4 regions of the Cellvibrio fibrivorans genome follow, and region 1 is predicted to be linked to each of the others. Evidence: predicted binding sites of a transcription regulator. Region 1 holds the regulator's gene; each other region holds the start of a gene.
The links. Region 1 encodes FNR, which switches genes on or off when oxygen is low (the NO sensors DNR and NnrR bind a similar motif). Its sites were predicted from a motif close to TTGATNNNNATCAA; they were not measured.
Positions count from the first base shown of each region.

Region 1 (5,154 bases):
CCTCGCGGTAATTCTGACCGGAAAAACCCTGATCAATTTAAATTACACAGCAAGTCAAAGTGCTTTTGCATCGGCACTTACGCAAGCAAATATAAAAACCGTATTTACCTCTGCACGCTTTTTGAAAAAACTGGAGGACAAAGGCATTCCTGCGCACAGTTTATTGCAAGGCGTCAATGTGGTTGCGATGGAAGATTTTGCAGGCAGCATTTCTACCGCCGAAAAAATTGCCCGTTTATTATTGATCAAAATACTACCTGCATTTGTGTTAAAAACACTCTGGGCGCGGAAACAAAAAGCAAATGATATCGCCGTTATTTTATTTTCCAGTGGTAGCGAAGGTATTCCCAAAGGTGTACAGATTAGCCACAAAAATATTATCGCCAACGTTAAACAAATTACCGATGTATTAAACGTAGAAGAAAAAGATGTAGTAATGGCAAACCTACCGCTGTTCCACGCATTTGGTCTAACAGTGACACAGTTTATGCCGCTGCTCGAGGCTGTACCTATGGTATGTCACGCTGACCCGACGGATGCATTGGGCAGCGCCAAAGCCATCGCACAAAATCGTGTAACCGTTTTATTCGGTACATCTACTTTCCTGCGTTTATATTGTCGCAACCACAAAATCCATCCACTCATGTTAGAGAGTTTGCGTTTGGTGGTTGCTGGTGCAGAAAAACTGCAAGAAGAAGTGCGCACCGCATTTAATCTGAAATTTAATTTGTCGATTTATGAAGGGTATGGCGCAACCGAAACCACCCCCGTCGCTAGCGTCAATCTGCCCGATAAAATCGATACCCATTACTGGCAAGTGCAAGCAGGCAACCGACCCGGTTCCGTGGGCATGCCCCTGCCCGGCTCCAGTTGTATGATTGTTGATCCGGTTACATTTAAGGAATTGCCCACCGGTGAAGCAGGCATGATTTTAATTGGTGGTGCGCAAGTGATGGTTGGCTATTTAAACAATCCAGAAAAAACGGCCAGTGCTATTAAAGAAATACAGGATATGCGCTGGTATGTAACGGGCGATAAAGGTGTGATTGACGAAGACGGCTTCTTGTTTATTCAGGATCGCTACTCGCGCTTTGCTAAAATCGGTGGCGAGATGGTCAGCCTCACTCTCGTTGAAAGTGCATTGAAAAAGGCCATCAACAACGATGCTATCGATGTGATTGTAGTTGCGATTGATGATGCCAAAAAAGGTGAACGCTTGATCGCCATCACCAACGCCGAAGTGGCAAAAGATGAAGTTCGCACTGAAGTATTGCAGCAAGGTCTAAATGCGCTCGCGATTCCCGGAGACTGGATGCAAGTAGAAGCAATGCCATTATTAGGCTCAGGCAAAACGGATTTCAGTTTGGCGAAGAAGATGGCGAGGGAGTGGAGTGAGGTAGGTACAGCGGCAGCTACCGAGACCACAGCGTAATTACTATTGGTGTGCTTGGGCGAACAATCGCTCAAGCACACATTCAAAATCAACTATTTACCGCCCCAACCAAAGCTGCAACAATCACGTTATCAAGCCATCCCTGCACAAATCCTATCAGGGGTAACCGTTCCCTTGAGGTTCCCGCGCCATGACCGTCAACCAAACCATTGTAAAAACACAGGATTCCAGTTGTCCTCACGATAAAAAAGTGAGCTGCGGCAACTGCCGATTGAATACCATCTGCCTGCCTATCAGTTTGCATATAGAGGATATTGATCGACTCAACAACATCATTCAACGCGGTAAACCGCTGCAAAAAGGGGATTATTTGTATCGTGCCAACGACCCCTTTGACTCTGTGTATGCCATTCGCTCAGGGGCGGTAAAAGCCATGACTCTCAGTGACAATGGCGAAGAACAAGTCACCGGGTTCTATTTACCGGGCGAAGTTGTGGGGATGGATGGCATTGCCGACAACCGCTATACCAACTCCGTAGTTGCACTGGAAACAGCATCAGTATGCGAAATCCCGTTTAATCGTATGGAAGAATTAAGCCTGCAAATTCCCAACCTGCAGCGCCATTTCTTCCAACTTATGAGCCGCGAGATTACCCAGGATCAGCAAGTTATTACGTTGCTTAGCAAAAGCAGTGCAGAAGAGCGGATTGCCGCGCTGTTGCTAAGTATCTCCAGCCGCAATAGCCGCCGCCAATTATCGGCTAATGCCTTTCGTTTACCCATGTCGCGTACTGATATCGGCAACTATTTAGGGTTGACCATAGAAACTGTCAGCCGCATTTTCACCCGTTTGCAAAAACAGGATGTCATCACTGTGGATAAAAAAGAAATTCTCATTAAAAACATGGAACAGCTACGCAATATCGCCAATGGCGACACCGAAAACTAGAACATAACGAGCAACCATCGATGACCGACCAAAACCGACTGGAAAAAACCCTCGCTGCATTTGATGCGGCAAATTTACAAGACCCAAATACTGAAATAGTGGATGGCAAAGCCGTTGCCAAAGAATGGATTTACGCCCAGCGCATGAGCGCACAATTACATAAATTCTGTGCAGCCCCGTCAGAAGCATTGCAACTAGCAACACGCAGCCAGCACATATGCCGCTGGAAAAGCCCGCGTAGCGATTACCCTATGGATAGGAGCGGCTATAAAAAATGGCGGCTGGATCTGGCGCAGCTACACGGCGAAATTGCCGGCGACATCATGGCAGAACATGGGTATGACGAAAGCATGATTGCGCGGGTGAAAGATCTACTGCTGAAACGCAGCTTGAAACGCGACGATGAAGTACAGGCGCTAGAAGATGTCATCTGCCTGGTGTTTATTGAATTCTATCTGGAAGATTTTGCAAGCAAGCACGATGAAGAAAAACTCATCGATATTATTCGCAAAACCTGGAACAAAATGTCAGAAAAAGGCCACGCTGCCGCCCTAAAGCTACCTTTATCCGAATCCATGCTGGGTCTGGTCGGCAAGGCGTTAAGTGCAAGCTGATCGCGATTTAGCGTTTAATAACTATCCAACATCCACAACAGCAATCCCACATTGATAAAAAGGAACATACCGTGTATCTAGCTCTTAAACATCTTCATCTAACTTTTGTTGTGTTATCGCTGCTGGCTTTTTTCGTACGCGGCATCTGGTTGTTTATGAACTCCAGCATGCTTAGCAAAAAATGGGTAAAAATATTGCCACATATCATCAGCACCATTTTATTGGTAAGCGGGATAGTGCTGGCAGTACACCTGAGCATGTCGCCCGGAAGCCAGACTTGGTTGATGGCTAAAATTATTGGTTTGGTCGCTTATATCGGTCTGGGTATTGCCGCATTCAAAGTGCCTAATCCTAATGCGCGCAAACTACTCTGGGTGAGCGCATTAATCGTATTCGCTTATATCGTCAGCGTTGCAATCAGTAGAAACCCGCTGGGCTTTTTTAGCTAACTACACAGCCTGATTCGTTGTTACCCAAGGCAGCCGAGCGCTGCCTTTTGTTTGCCCGCTTTGACCCGCCCCAAAAAATTGATTCTTCAACGTTTGCAATTTCGCAGTGAACTCCTAGGCTTAAAGCTAATAGCTATATTCAGGCTTAATTTTATTTACAATACTTGACGTTTTTTAAAAAGTGATTTATATCACAGTCCAGTTGTTCAGCTTTCATATAACTTTAATAATCGGTGAGCCTGCTATGAAAAAAATCCTACTAACCATCGCCCTGCTGTCGCTATCGCAATTCGGTTTCAGTTGCGATGAAGCCTGCAAACGCACCAAGGCAGAAGCTGCCAACAATATAAAATTTGCCAGTTATCTGAATGCCAAATACTGCAAATCGACTGGTCTTGATTTTTTGTTACAGGGGCGCAAAAGCCTGCAAGCCTATCGCGACAAACAACTCCCCACAGCTCATCGCGGCGGTGCCAAGAATATTCGCCACTTTATTATGCAACGCAAAGACTGGCTGCAAGAATGCGACAACTATTTGCAGCTGACTGAGCAGGGTAGAATTTTCCGTGATAAAGACAGCACCGATAAAATCATCTCTGCAATGACCGGCACTGCTGCCGAGCTGGAAAAAATTATGAAGCGCCCCAAAGTCGAAGTTGAAAGCCTGGAGTTGGTGACCGCACCGGCAGCACAAAAATTTGATGATTTATTCAAGCTGGTTGATGCACATTATTTGGAACTGCAAAGACGCGGGTTACTTTGAGTTACCAACCAATCGCCATTTCGCTTCCGTAAAAAAACCGGCGTTTTGATACGCCGGTTTTTTTATGGGATTCAAATTATATGGATACAATTTCAAGCTCAAGAATTCTTTTTCAACGACAGCACTGAACGCTGAGGTTTATCGGGCCGATCAGCAAAACGTTTGGCCAACTCTTCGCGCGCTTTGATAGCTTCTGTTTTTGCATCCTGCACCGGGCTGGATTGCCAGGATTTAGGTGCACTGCCACCTGCCTTCGCCAGAAACTCCAATCCAGAACGTAGCAGGCGCGCCTGATCAACAAAGCTCATCCCTTCCGGAAACTTACCGGGATACACCTCGGAAGGATCTTTTGGATTACCTTCAATACGAATAGTGAATCCGCTGGCATGGGTTGCCGTGCCTGTAGCCATGTCGGCTGTCCAATCGTCAAAATTCATAGATACCACAAGTATTTATTAACGGAAACGGCATTAAAGCATAAAGTAATTGTGTGACAAAATAGCTAAATACTATTTGATGATGGGCGCTTTGTTTCGCCCACTGCTTTTAACGACAACCGACGCTGCTCCTCGCGATGCTCCAGCTTTTGGGCGCGACGCAACTGACGCTCCGGGGGCAGAACACCTATGTGGGCTTGATTGCGCTGCTTGGCCAATTCGATTTGTTTCTGGCGTTCGGCAAAACGTGTGGTTTGCTCTGGCGTCAACTTGTCAAAGCAGCGCGGGCAGCAGACACCCAACATGTAATGTGCAGAGTTTTTGTCTTCTTCAGTGATGGGATAACGGCAGCCATGGCATTGGTCGTAAACACCTTTTTCAAGTTTATGATTAACGGCCACGCGATTATCAAATACAAAACATTCGCCACGCCACAAACTTTCTTCTTCCGGGACCTCCTCCAAATATTTAAGAATCCCGCCCTCCAGGTGATACACCTCATTAAAGCCCTGCTCTTTTAAATAGGCAGTGGATTTTTCACAACGAATG
Region 1 covers NZ_JAVDVX010000002.1:31,425-36,578, reverse strand. Annotated here, with positions in the region: gene J2X05_RS05055 (acyl-[ACP]--phospholipid O-acyltransferase) at 1-1,432, shown strand, start outside; gene fnr (fumarate/nitrate reduction transcriptional regulator Fnr) at 1,584-2,342, shown strand; gene J2X05_RS05045 (DUF4202 domain-containing protein) at 2,363-2,956, shown strand; gene J2X05_RS05040 (SirB2 family protein) at 3,028-3,405, shown strand; gene J2X05_RS05035 (hypothetical protein) at 3,650-4,168, shown strand; gene J2X05_RS05030 (hypothetical protein) at 4,267-4,605, opposite strand; gene trhO (oxygen-dependent tRNA uridine(34) hydroxylase TrhO) at 4,671-5,154, opposite strand, start outside.

Region 2 (5,154 bases), on a different contig from region 1:
GAGAATTGATTTCTTCACTTCGCGCAGAAAGCGGTGAATTACCCACCCACTCAAAACGCCAACGCAATAAATGTGTTGCACCATCCACGTCACGCACTTCAACCAACTCAAAGCGGCGTGCGTCCAGAGCAAATTTTTCGCGCAACTGGAAGGCAAAAGGTTCGGCATTTTTGCCGACAAAACTGGAGGCTTGCTGGGTAGGTGCGGCGACGAATACGTAATCGCGCCCCTGATATTGCGAGTGACAGACACCGAGGCGGACTTCTTGCCCGAGACGATTGTTTAACGAAGTATCCACAAATAAAGGATTCATCAACATACAAGGTTCCGCTGCGCTTTTTATTGTTGAGTTGATGCCCAATCGCTACACCACTCACTGGTTGATTTTTCGCCACCCGGTTCCAAAAAGTCCCTCTGCTGCGGCGAGGCGGCAGTCTACGCACAATTTATGACAGTTCAAGCAAAAGCTATGATTGACACTTTGGCGATAGGATCGGGAATAACTTTGTTACTTTATTGCCAAGCGAAGGAAACACCAGTGACAAATCCTCCGGTTTGCTATGTATCTGCGCAAAGGCAATCTGCTAAAGTTAAATACTAAGGCTGTAAGCAATCTGAATAGTTCCTTAATTCATCTTGCTCAGGGTAAATTATTTTTGCTTATTTTTAGCCGTATATTTTTCCATCGACACGTACCAGCCCTAATCACAATCGCACCACAGCCATACAGATCAGAAAGGAATAATCATGACACTAACGCGCCTGCGCACTGCATTACGCTCACTATTCTCCTGTGCTTCCCTAATAGTTCTCATCACCATTTCCGGCTGTACTTATGTTTCCCAGGGTGTGCTGGTCGACAGCGATCGCCACGCAAAAGTGGCCGAACACGACAGCTTTGGCGATAGCGCCGAGCGCGTGGTCTACCCGGAGCAAAATTGGAGTGGCGCAGATAGCTTGTGGTTTTACAACGTAACCCAAGGTTCCAACCTGCTTCCCTACGAACTTTTTTTACATCTCGAAACCGCCGACAGTGAATTGCTATTCCGCAGCGACGAGAACATGAATCGCCTGCGCTACCTGCCGCAAAAAGAGAGCTTTGCAAACCCGGACGGTTTACCCGTGGGCTGGGTAAAAGATGAGCATAAAGGTCAAGAGTTTATTGGTTTTACCTGCGCAGCCTGCCATACCAGCCAAATCAATTATCAAGGTGTTGCCATCCGCATTGACGGCGGTGCAACGCTCGCGGATATGGAACAAATGCTGAAAAGTTTGGCAATGGCACTACAGGCGAGCCTCGAGCAGCCGGAAAAATTTGATCGCCTCGCACAAAGAGTTCTCAAAACAAAATACCCGGATGATAAAGAAGCCTTCCGCGTACAACTTGCGGAGGCGGCGCAGCAAATCGCCAGTTACAACCAGATTAACGACCCACGCCACGGCGACCAATCTGTTGCTTACGGTTATGGCCGGCTGGATGCGTTTGGCCGCATCTACAACCGTGTACTCGCCCATCTCACACCTAAAGAACCTAACTTTAATCCTGCCTGCGCACCCGTGAGCTACCCCTACCTGTGGGACACTCCGCAGCACGACTTTGTGCAGTGGAATGGTGTGGGCGACAACGAATTGGCTGGCCCTCTGGGGCGCAATACCGGCGAAGCGCTTGGTGTGTTTGCGCAATTTGACCTAGATAAAAAGAAAGGTGATATCGGCTATCGCTCATCGGTGGCGGTACGCAACCTTACGCGGATGGAGCGCCATCTGGAGAGCCTCTGGTCACCGAGCTGGGAAGAGTTGGCAAAACAAAATGTATTGCCACCAATCAATCAGGCGCTCGCCGAGCAAGGGCAGCAGGTGTTTATTGAGTACCAGTGCCATACCTGCCATGAAGCCATCGACCGCACTGACCCCAATCGTCGCATTATTTCGCAGTTTGCGAGCCTGCAGACCATAGGCACCGATCCTTATATGGCGATGAATGCACTCAAATACAGTGGCAAGATGGGCTACTTCGAGGGCGGACGAATCAATCCATTCAAGCCCGACCCGCGCTTCCAACCGTCAGGAGCCGTATTGCCAGCCTTGAGTGGCGCAGTGGAGGGTGTGTTAGTCGAACCCGATCACGACAAGCTGTTTATCCGCCGCTGGGCGGAAAAGCTCTACGATTTGATCGCCTCTATTTCCGATAACCCCATCAAAAAGACCGAGCGCCATCTGGATTTTGAGGTGGTCAATAAAAACAATCCAGCCACGCTCGTCGCCTACAAAGCACGCCCACTCAATGGTATCTGGGCAACAGCGCCCTATCTGCACAACGGCTCGGTGCCCAGTTTGTACGAGCTGTTTATGCCAAGCTGTAGCGATGCTGAAATTGCCAGCGGTAAAACCTGTCGCCCCAATCGCTTCACTGTGGGCGCGCGCGAGCTGGATGCCGTCAATGTCGGTGTAGTGCTACGCGACCCGGCGCAATATCCGGGGTTGTTTGTGTTTGATACCAGCCTGCCCAGCAACTCTAATAAGGGACATGAATACGCAGCCGGTGTTACTCCCGTGTTTGTTCTGGATGCCAACGGCCGCCCGGTTAAGGATGCGCAGGGCAAGCCCAAAATGCGGACATTGCAGCCGATTAGTAATCATCAACGCTTGGCCTTGGTGGAATATTTAAAGACCCTCTAATCTTCCTCAACCTCATCGCCCTCTCTAATGAGGGCGATGAGGTTCGTGATAAACAGCTCCAGCCTTCACAATTGCTCACAACTTCTTTCACGTAATTCCACTAAATTACCCGCGCTGATCAAAATCACTGAACCAATCCTCTGCTTTGACGGTCTTTAAGCCACCTCACTATGAGCGAGAACAAAACACCCGTGCCTGGTCTGTGCCCGAATAATGCTGGCGATTTGATTGACACCAAGCGCCGCGACACACAGAATCACCGACCAGTTTTAAACCTCAGGAACCTGCTGAATGAATATTGATCGTTTCTCACCGCTGCTAAAGCGCACCTCCCTGCTTCTTTCACTGATGGCAGGCTCTTTTTTACTCGCCGCCTGCGGCGGTGGCAGCGACAAAAAATCCTCGGCAAGCTCGTCATCTATCAACAGTTCATCCTCACTGCGCAGCAGCTTCGCCGCTGCGTCGGTGCCAGCCAACGGCTCAGGCATCTGGCCAAGCGTAAAAGTAGAAGCGCAAAACCCTAAAGTACTCACCTTTCAATGGAGTGCTGTCGAAGGGGCAACCTCCTATAAACTTTATAAACGTGATGCGGCGACGGGTGGTGTAACGCAAATCGGCGGCGACCTGACCAACACCCAGGCAACCGATGAGATAGGTGTGCATGTTCACGACTGGGTCAACAACTATTATTACGTTGAAGCCTGTAATGCAGGGGGTTGTGCACAACAATCCGGCCTGGTCTTCACCGCTACAGAAATGATTAAAGCGATTGGCTATCTCAAAGCCTCCAATACCGATGCCAACGATTTATTCGGATGGAGCATTGCACTCTCAGCGGATGGTAAAACACTTGCAGTAGGTGCCCCCGCTGAAGACAGCAAAGCCATTGGCGCTAACGGTGAACAGGCAGATAACGACAGCACCAACGCTGGCGCTGTCTATGTATTTATTAAGGAAAATGGTGTTTGGGTACAACAGGCTTACCTGAAAGCCTCCAACACCGAACAACCAAATATAAACACCGCGCGCATGCTGCCCAATGACCGTTTTGGATTCAGGGTGTCCTTATCAGATGATGGGAATACCCTCGCTGTTTCGTCGCTTCTGGAAGACAGCCCTTCGACCGGTATTAACTGCAATCAAGACAATTATGAAGTAACCAGTTATGCCTCTTCGTCCGACCCATCTGACGACTTGATTTTAGCGAATGATTACAACACCGGCGCAGTCTATGTCTTTACGCGCAGCGCTAGCGAGTGGACTCAGGATGCCTACGTAAAATCCAGTTATTTCAAATCTGAATTGCGTTTTGGCGAGACTATCGCTCTCTCCGGTGACGGTAAGACCCTCGCCGTGGGTGCCACCAGCGACAGCCTTGCGATAAGCGGCATTCTGAAATACGCGGCATCTTCTATGCCAGAGTGTTTTGAATACTACCCATCGAGCAGCTCATCAATTAGCAGCACCAGCTCATCCAGCACCTCAAAGTCAAGCTCATCCTCTTCATCCAGTACTTCAAGCTCCAGCTCAACCAGCTCTTACAAAGGCGGCACCAACTCGGGCTCGGTACATATCTTTGTTCGCCGTGCGGATGGCTGGATGCAAGAGTCATTTGTTAAAAACTCCAACGCTCAACAGGGCGATGCATTCGGCACCAGTATTGCGCTGTCAACTGACGGCAACACTATGGTAGTTGGCGCTATTGGGGAGGACAGCCAAGCCAAAGGCATTAATGGCAACCAGGCTGACAACTCCTGCTACTACCCTGACAGAGAGTCGCTCTATGTACTGGATCTCACTTGCGCCGACGCCTTCTACGAAACTTACGGCATAAACAACGGCGCAGCCTATGTATTTACACGCAGCTCGGGTGACTGGGTACAAGAAGCCTACCTCAAACCGGCGTCGACCTTCTTCACCACCCTGTTCGGTTCGAGTGTCGATATTTCGGGTGATGGCAACACCCTTGCGGTGGGAGCTAAAGGCGACAGCGGCGTAGTGATCAATACCGACGACCCCAAAAATATTGATAAGGCCGCAGTGCAAGAGGCAGCCAAATTGCTGGGTTCCGGCTCAACGTATGTATTTTCGCGCAGCGGCACAACCTGGACGCAACAGGCGTACCTCAAACCATCAACTGTTAGTGTTGCCAGCGAGTTTGGTGGCGACGTGAGTTTGTCGAACGACGGTAACACTCTTGCTGTTGGCGCCTTCCGCGAGGCTAGCAATGCCAAAGGTATCAATGGCGACGAAGGTGATACCAGTGCTGAGCGCGCCGGTGCTGTGTTTGTATTCACTCGCAACAACACGGTGTGGACACAGAAGAGCTACGTCAAAGCCAGCAACACTGATACCGATGATCGATTTGGTTTGAATGTAGATTTGTCAGCTGATGGTAAAACAATGGCTGTTGGTGCGCATCGCGAATCTGGCCGCGGTTATGCAGCTGCATCCAGTGGTGCCAGCACTAGCTCA
Region 2 covers NZ_JAVDVX010000009.1:40,955-46,108, forward strand. Annotated here, with positions in the region: gene J2X05_RS19585 (hypothetical protein) at 1-319, opposite strand, end outside; gene J2X05_RS19590 (di-heme-cytochrome C peroxidase) at 748-2,679, shown strand; gene J2X05_RS19595 (FG-GAP repeat protein) at 2,971-5,154, shown strand, end outside.
Region 2: the regulator FNR is predicted to act here: its motif matches at 2,904-2,917, upstream of J2X05_RS19595 (FG-GAP repeat protein).

Region 3 (5,154 bases), on a different contig from region 1:
TGGAATTTTTATGCAAAGCCCATCCAACGCCAATGTAATTGCTGCACTTGAAGCGGGCGGGACAAAATTCAATTGCGCATTGCTTGATACCGAACTCAATCTGATTGCGCAGGCCGCATTTGAGACTACAACACCTGCACATACTCTTGCCGCTGTGCGCGATTTTTTTCGTCAGAGTGTTGCGGCGCACGATGCGCAGTTGATTGCGATGGGTATTGCAAGTTTTGGTCCGGTCGATTTGATGGCAGATTCTCCGACTTATGGATACATCACCAATACGCCCAAACCTGGTTGGTCAAACACCGATATGTGCGGCTATTTTGCGCGCGAGTTAAATGTTCCCATTACTTTTGATACCGATGTTAATGGTGCGGCCTGGGGTGAAAAAGTAGCGGGCTCGGCACGCGACCTGAGCGATTTTATTTATGTCACCGTGGGCACGGGAATCGGTGCGGGCATAGTAGTTAACAACGAGCTGGTGCATGGCATAAGACATCCAGAAGTGGGTCACATGTTGATGCCGCGTGATCAGCTAATGGATAACTATGCGGGTTGCTGTCCGTTTCATTTGGGCTGTCTTGAAGGCTTGGCATCCGGAAAATCGATTGAATCGCGCTGGGGAGTATCCGGAAAATTTTTGAAAACGGATCATCCTGCCTGGCTGCTAGAGGCGCAATATCTCGCGCTGATGTGTGCCAATCTGACGCAGTTATTGGCACCACAAAAAATTATTTTGGGTGGCGGTGTGATGGAGCAGCCGCAATTGTTACAGATGATCCGCGAATACTTTTTGGTGTGCCTCAATGGCTATGGTCCCGCCGCCGTTCTAGAGCAAACTGAGAGCTACATAGTGAAAACTAACTTGAATGGTATGGCCGCTATTTTGGGCATTGCAGCGCTGGCCTTATCGCAGCTCGCAGAAGAGCCTTCTAAAAGATAAGATTTCAAACAGTTTTTATTTTTCCGCAAGCATCTGGCAAAAACTCGCCAGATTTCGTCCGCCGGTTTCCGGCGGGCTTTTTTCAAATGATTTTAGAATAACGGACCTGATTACCGCTCTGCACTGGCTTCTGCAAATATTCATCAAACACCATGCAAACACGGCGAATTAACAAGCGTCCTTTGTTGTGCACGCGAATACCGCTATTATCAACTGTGACTAAACCATCTTCAATCATTGGCGCAAGCTGCGCAATTTCTGCGGCGAAATACTCTCTGGGGCTGATGGTAAATGCCTGCTCCAGTTCGGCAAAATCCAACCGTAAGTGGCAAATCAAACTGTTGATAACAAAACGCCGCAGCTGATCTTCATCATTCAAGGTAAAACCGCGTGCGATGGGCAGTAATCCCAAATCCAGTTTTTGTTGATAGGCATTGAGATCTTTCGCATTTTGAACGTAGATGTTGTCAATCATGCTGATGGAGGAAGCGCCCACTGCAATTAGATCGCAGTCTTTATGAGTAGAATAGCCCTGGAAATTGCGCTGTAATTTTCTTGCTTGCTGTGCGCGCACCAGTTCATCTTCCGGTTTGGCAAAGTGATCCATGCCGATGTAGATATAGCCCGCCGCTTCCAACGTTTGAATCGCAAAGTGTAAAATATCCAATTTTTCAGCTGCGCTGGGTAGTTCCTTATCGCTGATAAGCATTTGGCTTTTAAAAAGATGGGGCATATGCGCGTAATTAAAAAGCGACAAGCGATCCGGATTTAAATCGATAATTTTTGTCAGTGTCTCTTTAATACTGGAAAGGGTTTGCAGTGGCAGGCCGTAAATGAAATCCATGCTCACCGATTGATAATGTTGCGCGCGCAACCCTTGCATTAATTCGCTAACTTGCTCAAATGTGTTGTAGCGATTTACCGCTTTCTGCACGCGTGGATCAAAATCCTGCACGCCCATGCTCACGCGATTAAAACCCAAGTCACGCAAATGCTTCATTGTATCTATGCTGACCCGCCCCGGGTGAATTTCAATCGAAAACTCACCCTCGGAATCATCAGCCAAGCGAAATAGTCGGCGCGTCGCATGCATTAGCAGCGACATTTCGTCATCGCTAATAAACGTGGGCGTGCCACCACCCCAATGCAATTGTTTTACCTGACGGCGGTTGTCAAATAAATCCGCATAGAGCGAAAGTTCCTGAATCATGCGGTGGATGTAAGGTAGTGAACGGCTTTTGTTGTTGGCCACAATTTTATTGCAGCCGCAGTAATAACAAAGGCTGTCGCAAAACGGAATGTGAAAATAGAGTGACAAAGGGCGCTGCGCTTGATTGCTGCGGGTGATTGCATGGAGTAGCGTGGTCTCAGTAAACGACTCCTGAAATTGCGGGGCAGTAGGGTAGGATGTATAACGGGGTCCGGCCAAGTCATAGCGGTTGATCAGGTTATTATCCCATTCAATCTGTTGTGTGAATGCTGACATAGGCGGGCTTCCTCTTGGTGTGTCTGCCTATGGTAAAAATTTGCGCGCCGCGCTGAATTGATGTGGATCAAGCCTATAATGGCGGCTCGTTGATAGCCTGTGGTTTTTTATGATGGACACAACAAGCGCATACCCTTCAGAACTCCTGCTGGATCAAATAGCAGACGCTCTTACGGGGCCGGGCTTTATGGTTCTCGACCAGCCGCTGCCCGCATCCCTGATTCAAGGCTTGATTGAACATTTGCGCGCACAGCAAGCGGCACTGGCGCCGGCTGGCGTTGGGCGTCAGGGCGATTACCAGCGCAATCTGGATATTCGCGGCGACGCTATTCAATGGCTCGAGCCGGGCGATCCTGCTGTCACAGAATTTTTATCATGGATGGATAAACTGAGGTTGGGGATCAACCAGCGGTTATTTCTCGGACTGTTTGATTACGAGAGCCACTATGCTGTTTATGCCCCGGGTGCCTTTTACCAAAAACACCGCGACGCCTTCAGAGGGCAGCCGGGGCGCAAACTTTCCACCGTTTTATATTTGAACCCTGATTGGGATTTAATGGCTGGCGGCGAATTGGTGCTCTATGATGAAGCGGGTGAGAATGAATTGATTCGTCTTGCACCACAATGTGGCAGGCTGGTGATTTTTTTGAGTGAGGATTTCCCACACGAAGTGTTGCCCGCCAAACAGTTCCGGCAGAGCATCGCAGGGTGGTTTCGCATCAAGGCCATGTAGATAGTCTGCGAAATTGTCAAAACTCTCTTTTATCTGAGGAAAATGCCTTCACGGTGGCGGTCTGTATCACCATAACAGTACCCGCCAGCGCTTGAGGGAGCCAATACACATGGCGTTCGCCTGTGAGCGTTGTTGCCGGCAAAAGAATCGCGGCTGTTGGCAACGAATTTGCAAGTAGTTGGATGTAGCTTGCTGAAATTCTTCTGGGACGGGAGAAATGGAAACCAGGGATGCGTTTTCAGCAGGCGCTATAACAATGCTAAGAATGCATATCAAAGTGAGGCCGCGATGCTGAAGGAAGTCACCATGAGTGAAATGAAAATAGATTGGCAGAATTATCATTCTGGCCACTTCTACGATGAATTGATCAGCGCGCCAGGCCAACCCCGCCCAGAAACACGACATCTCGCCCAATATCTCGCCTCCTTGTCCGGGCAAGAACTTCAAGACCGAAAACTTTCTGCAGAATTAGCCATTAAAACCATGGGCATCTCGTTCACGGTTTACAGCGACGCAGGCAACATTGATCGTGAATGGCCGTTCGATATTATTCCGCGCATTATTCCGCAGCGTGAGTGGCAAAAAACCGAGCGCGGCTTAATCCAGCGTTTAACGGCACTGAATTTATTTATTAACGATATTTACAACGACCGAAAAATTATCAAAGACAAAGTAGTGCCTGCCTATTTGTTTGAAGATTCAGTGAATTTCCGCAAAGAATGTATTGGCATGAAACCGGCTTACGGTGTCTGGTCGCATATTTGCGGCAGCGATTTAATTCGCGATGACAAAGGCGAATTTTTTGTATTGGAAGATAATTTGCGTGTGCCTTCCGGTGTTTCCTACATGCTGGAAAACCGTAAAGTGACCAAGCGTGTATTCCCTGAATTATTTGAAAACCACAACATTGTCCCGGTTACCGATTACCCCAACCAATTGTTTGATACGCTCGCATCATTATCACCACGCAAAGCGGATCGCCCTGAAATAGTCGTGCTCACTCCCGGTATTTATAACTCTGCGTATTTCGAGCATTCCTATCTCGCGCAACAAATGGGTGTGGAATTGGTTGAGGGTAGTGATTTGGTAGTGGACAGCGATGACTGCGTGTATATGCGCAGCATTGATGGATTAAAGCGTGTTGATGTTATTTATCGCCGCATCGACGATTTATTTTTGGACCCGGATATGTTTAATCCGGATTCAGTACTCGGTGTGCGCGGCTTGATGCGCGCCTGGTTAAAAGGAAACGTCGCACTCGCCAACGCGCCGGGTGCCGGTGTGGCCGATGACAAAGTGATTTATACCTTTGTACCGGCAATGATCAAATACTATTTAGGTGAAGAGCCAATCCTGCCGAATGTGCCAAGTTATTTGTGTGTGGATAAAAAGCAGTGCGACTATGTACTCGCTAATCTCGACAAACTTGTCGTAAAACCAGCTAACGAATCCGGAGGCTACGGCATGATTATCGGCCCGCAGGCGAGCAAAAAAGAATTGGACGAATTTGCGCTGCGCATTAAAGCTGATCCGCGCAATTACATGGCGCAGCCGTTAATTTCGTTATCGACCGCACCGATTCTCACTAACGGTAATGCCGAGCCGCGCCATATTGATTTGCGTCCTTTTGTGTTGCAGGGTAAAGATCACTGCGTAACGCCCGGTGGGTTGACGCGTGTTGCTATGCGCAAGGGCTCCTATGTGGTGAATTCATCGCAAGGTGGTGGCAGTAAAGATACCTGGATTGTGGTGGAGGACTAAACCATGTTATCACGCGTAGCTGAACGAATTTATTGGTTAGGCCGCTATATGGAGCGCAGCGAAAATATTGCGCGCCTTGTGAATGTGAATTCAAATTTATTGTTGGATCTGCCCGCCGGTGTTCGCGTCGGTTGGGGTTCGCTGATCGATATCAGCGGTACCGGCAGTTACTTTGAGTGCGATACTCAACTCGCCGACGAAAAAACCGTTGTTAACTTTATTCTGGCGGACAAA
Region 3 covers NZ_JAVDVX010000009.1:89,596-94,749, reverse strand. Annotated here, with positions in the region: gene J2X05_RS19755 (ROK family protein) at 11-940, shown strand; gene hemN (oxygen-independent coproporphyrinogen III oxidase) at 1,023-2,426, opposite strand; gene J2X05_RS19745 (2OG-Fe(II) oxygenase) at 2,536-3,159, shown strand; gene J2X05_RS19740 (circularly permuted type 2 ATP-grasp protein) at 3,475-4,920, shown strand; gene J2X05_RS19735 (alpha-E domain-containing protein) at 4,924-5,154, shown strand, end outside.
Region 3: the regulator FNR is predicted to act here: its motif matches at 2,484-2,497, upstream of hemN (oxygen-independent coproporphyrinogen III oxidase).

Region 4 (5,154 bases), on a different contig from region 1:
AAAACCCGCGACTCGATCGTTGTGCTGGCTGAGAAGGTGGAGCAGGCTGGCGGTGTTATTTCTACCCTCAATACGAATGCGCAAAATATCAGCGGTATTCTCGCTACGATCAAAGGCATCGCTGAGCAGACCAACTTGCTAGCGCTCAACGCGGCGATTGAAGCGGCGCGTGCCGGTGAGCAGGGCAGGGGGTTTGCAGTGGTGGCGGATGAAGTGCGGGTGCTATCGCAGCGTACCCATGCCAGCACCGAGGAAATTCAGTCCATGATTGGCTCTTTGCAATCGACTGCGCAAAATGCAGTATCGATCATGGAGGAGGGGCGTCGCCTTGCCACTGGTAGTGTTGATAATGCCGACAACGCCTCCCACTCCCTCGATAAAATTAACGTAGCCGTAGGTGCAATCAGTGGCATGGCGGTGCAGATTGCCACTGCAGCAGAAGAGCAAAGCCATGTGGTGAAAGAGGTGTTGAATAATATCAACGCGATTAAACAAGTGGCTGACAACTCCGCTGAAGTTGCCCACCAAGGTGATGCGCGTGCACAAAGCTTACAGGATTTGGCGCGTGCGCTTAACGCTAAGGTGTCTACCTTCCGCCTGTAAAAATTGCTGAATTTATTCGCACAGCAGAAGCAGCCCATAAGGCTGCTTTTGTTTTTGGAGTAGGGGGTTAGCTAATGGCTGAGAGCTATTTTCATTTAGTGCTAAAAGCAGTGATTTAGCCGTCGCAAGTGTGGGAATTTGGCCGGCTTGCGAGTACAATCCCGCGCCCAAGTAGGTACTGGTCTATGGCTTGTGCCCGGTGAATTGTCAACGAGTTATAGCGGGAGCTTCCCATGTCATCTATCAAGAAAGTCGTGTTGGCCTATTCCGGTGGCCTCGATACCTCAGTTATCGTCAAATGGCTGCAAGAAAACTACAACTGTGAAGTAATCACCTTTACCGCTGACATAGGTCAGGGTGAAGAAGTAGAGCCAGCGCGTGCTAAAGCCGAAGCGCTTGGTGTTAAGCAAATTTATATCGACGATCTGCGTGAAGAATTTGTCCGCGATTTTGTATTCCCTATGTTCCGCGCTAACACTATTTACGAAGGTGAATATCTGCTCGGTACGTCTATTGCTCGCCCATTGATCGCCAAGCGTTTGATTGAAATCGCCAACGAAGTGGGTGCAGATGCAATTTCCCATGGCGCTACCGGTAAAGGTAATGACCAAGTTCGTTTTGAACTGGGTGCCTACGCACTTAAGCCAGGTATCAAAGTAATCGCCCCATGGCGTGAGTGGGATCTGACTTCCCGCGAAACCCTGATGGCTTATTGTGAGAAGCACAATATTCCTGTTGATTACTCCAAGAAGAAAAAATCACCTTACTCTATGGATGCTAACCTGCTGCACATCTCTTACGAAGGCAAAGTTCTGGAAAACCCATGGACTGAAGCTGAAGAAGATATGTGGCGCTGGACTGTTGCTCCTGAAGCAGCTCCGGATAAAGCGACATACCTTGAATTGACTTACGAAAAAGGCGATATCGTTGCTATAGATGGCAAACCAATGTCTCCCGCTACCGTACTGGCTTACTTGAACAAAGTAGGCGGTGAGAACGGTGTTGGTCGTCTGGATATTGTAGAGAATCGCTACGTAGGCATGAAATCTCGCGGCTGCTATGAAACTCCTGGTGGCACCATCATGATGCGTGCGCACCGTGCGATTGAATCTATCACCTTGGACCGTGAAGTTGCCCACTTGAAGGACAGCTTGATTCCCAAGTATGCGGACATGATTTACAACGGCTACTGGTGGAGTCCTGAGCGTCTTATGATGCAGGCGATGATTGATCAGTCACAAGTGCATGTGAATGGCGATGTGCGTGTGAAGCTGTATAAAGGTTCTGTAAGTGTGGTTGGCCGTCGTTCTCCCGACAGTCTGTTTGACGAAAAAATAGCGACCTTCGAAGACGATGCCGGTGCATACAACCAGAAAGATGCAGAAGGCTTCATTAAACTGAATGCGCTGCGTATGCGTATTGCTGCTAACAAAGGTCGTTCTCTCAAGTAAAACAGTTCATTAAAACATTGTGGCACCTGCATCCACTTGCAGATGCGGGTTGCCAATTAATGACCTATTGTGGATCTATTGATCAAAAGCGCTCTGTTCGCAGGTAAAAGCGCATAAATTATTTGATAAATATCAATCCTGTACCGACAAGGGTGAGACAAATTGCCGCTCATAAGGCAAAATGCCGCACCTAAAGTAGGGTTATAGGCTTGCTATAAATTGGCCTTTTACAAAGATAGTGCCGTGTTGCTCCGGGCGATAAGTAGCGCTGACAGAGACAAAAAGTTTTCATTTTTCTTTAAGTAATAGGAAAGTCCTATGGGTAGTCATGCGACAGTGGCTGGAGATCCTCCAGCATACGACTTCGATATAGTGCGCAAATTCTCCATTATGACCATTGTATGGGGCATATTTGGGATGGGAGTTGGCGTTCTTATCGCTTCTCAATTGGTTTGGCCAGGTCTGAATGATCTGCTCCAGCCTTACACCAGCTTCGGTCGCTTGCGTCCGCTGCATACAAACGCGGTTATTTTTGCCTTTGGTGGCTGTGCGCTTTTTGCTACTTCTTATTATGTGGTTCAGCGTACCTGTCAGGCTCCACTCTTTGGTGGCTGGTTAGTCCCCTTCACGTTCTGGGGTTGGCAGGCGGTTATTGTTCTGGCAGCGATTACCCTGCCATTGGGTATGACCTCTGCTAAGGAGTATGCCGAGCTGGAGTGGCCAATCGATATTCTGCTGGCGCTGGTTTGGATTTCTTATGCGATTGTATTCTTCGGTACTATCGTCAAGCGCCGTACTTCGCACATCTATGTAGCTAACTGGTTCTACGGTGGTTTTATTGTCACTGTTGCCGTGCTGCACATTGTTAACAGTGCTGCTATCCCGGTTACCCTGACCAAATCTTATTCTGCTTATGCCGGTGCTGCCGATGCTATGGTGCAATGGTGGTATGGCCACAACGCGGTAGGCTTCTTTCTGACTGCAGGCTTCCTCGGGATGATGTACTACTTTGTGCCAAAACAAGCTGGTCGCCCGGTTTACTCTTATCAATTGTCAATTGTGCACTTCTGGGCACTGATCTCCCTTTATATCTGGGCGGGTTCGCACCATCTGCATTATTCCGCATTGCCGGACTGGACCCAATCTTTGGGTATGGTGATGTCGCTGATCCTGCTCGCGCCAAGCTGGGGCGGTATGATCAACGGTATTATGACCCTGTCAGGTGCATGGCATAAATTGCGCACCGACCCCACCTTGCGTTTCCTCGTTGTCGCACTGTCTTTCTATGGTATGTCTACCTTTGAAGGTCCGATGATGGCAATCAAAAACGTCAACGCACTCTCTCACAACACTGACTGGACCGTGGGTCACGTTCATTCAGGCGCTTTGGGTTGGGTGGCGATGATTTCTATTGGTGCGCTTTACCACATGCTGCCAAAACTGTTTAACCGCGAAGAGATGTACAGCGTTAAATTGATCAATTTGCACTTCTGGTTGGCAACTGTGGGCACTGTACTTTACGTAGTAGCCATGTGGATCAACGGTATTGGCCAAGGTTTGATGTGGCGTGCCTTTAACCCGGATGGTTCACTGACTTACAGCTTCATCGAAACAGTTGTATTCAGTAAAGGTGGTTATGTGATGCGTGCAATCGGCGGTGCCTTCTTCCTCACTGGCATGTTGATCATGGCATATAACACCTATCGCACCGTAAACGCGGCCAAAAAAGCGGCCGAAAGTGCTCATCAGCCTGCTCAGGCGCCAGCTGTTTAAGGGGAATGCCATGAAAGGTCATGAAATAGTAGAAAAGAATATCGGCTTGATGACTGTGTTTATGGTTGTCGCTATTAGTTTTGGTGGTTTGGTAGAAATTGTTCCGCAATTCTTCCTTAAACAAACCACTACTCCAATTGAAGGTTTAAAGCCGCTCAATGCAGTGCAACTGGAAGGCCGCGATGTTTACATCCGTGAAGGTTGCCATGTATGCCATACCCAAATGGTGCGTCCATTACGTGCAGAAGTTGAGCGTTATGGTCATTACTCGGTAGCGGGCGAATCAGTCTACGAGCACCCGTTCCTCTGGGGTTCCAAGCGTACTGGTCCGGATTTGGCACGTGTAGGCGGCCGTTACTCGGATGATTGGCACAAAGTGCATTTGTTTAACCCGCGTATTGTGGTACCTGAATCAATTATGCCTGCTTACCCGCAGTTGTATGACAATAAGCTTGACGGCAAGCACACCGCAGACAAAATGCGCGCTTTGGCGAAAGTAGGGGTGCCATACACCGAAGAAGATTTCGCCGGTGCCGAGCGAGCGGTTAAAGGCGTAACCGAAATGGATGCGCTGGTAGCTTACCTGCAAAACTTGGGCGTGTTGCTCAAAGAGAAGCGCTAATGGACGCAGGCACAGTCGGCGCAATTTCAACGGTTCTGGTGACCATCGCATTCTTTGGTGTGTGCTTCTGGGCGTTTTCGCCCAAGCTCAAAAAGCGCTTTGAAGAAGATGCCAAGTTGCCATTTGCTGATGAACCTCAAGACAAGCACACAGATGATCACAAGTAATCATCGATTAGGGCGGATTTAACTATGAGTACTTTTTGGAGCCTTTGGATCGTTATCCTGACAACCACCAATCTGGTGCTGCTGTTATGGATTCTCCTTGCCAACCGCAAGCGTGCGGTTGTAGGGGAAGAAAGCACGGAAGCAAAAACCACCGGTCATGAATATGACGGTATTGAGGAATATGACAATCCGTTACCACGCTGGTGGTTCTGGATGTTCATCCTGACGTTTGTATTCTCTGTTGGATACCTGATTATCTATCCGGGTATGGGCGCTTATGAAGGCCTTAAAGATGGAGAGGGTAAGTCCTGGACCTCAGTTAACGAATTGCGTGGCCATCAAGCGGAAGCGGAAAAAGTCTATGCAGAAACCTATGGCGTCTACTCCAAAATGCCAATTGAGGAAGTCGCCAAAAATCCGGATGCGCTCAAAATGGGCTTCCGTCTGTTCTCCAACAACTGCGCTGTATGCCATGGTGCGGATGGTGGTGGCAATCCAGGCTTCCCCAATTTGACCGACAAAGATTGGCTGTATGGTG
Region 4 covers NZ_JAVDVX010000005.1:71,250-76,403, forward strand. Annotated here, with positions in the region: gene J2X05_RS13740 (methyl-accepting chemotaxis protein) at 1-603, shown strand, start outside; gene J2X05_RS13745 (argininosuccinate synthase) at 837-2,054, shown strand; gene ccoN (cytochrome-c oxidase, cbb3-type subunit I) at 2,373-3,827, shown strand; gene ccoO (cytochrome-c oxidase, cbb3-type subunit II) at 3,838-4,449, shown strand; gene J2X05_RS13760 (cbb3-type cytochrome oxidase subunit 3) at 4,449-4,616, shown strand; gene ccoP (cytochrome-c oxidase, cbb3-type subunit III) at 4,641-5,154, shown strand, end outside.
Region 4: the regulator FNR is predicted to act here: its motif matches at 2,177-2,190, upstream of ccoN (cytochrome-c oxidase, cbb3-type subunit I).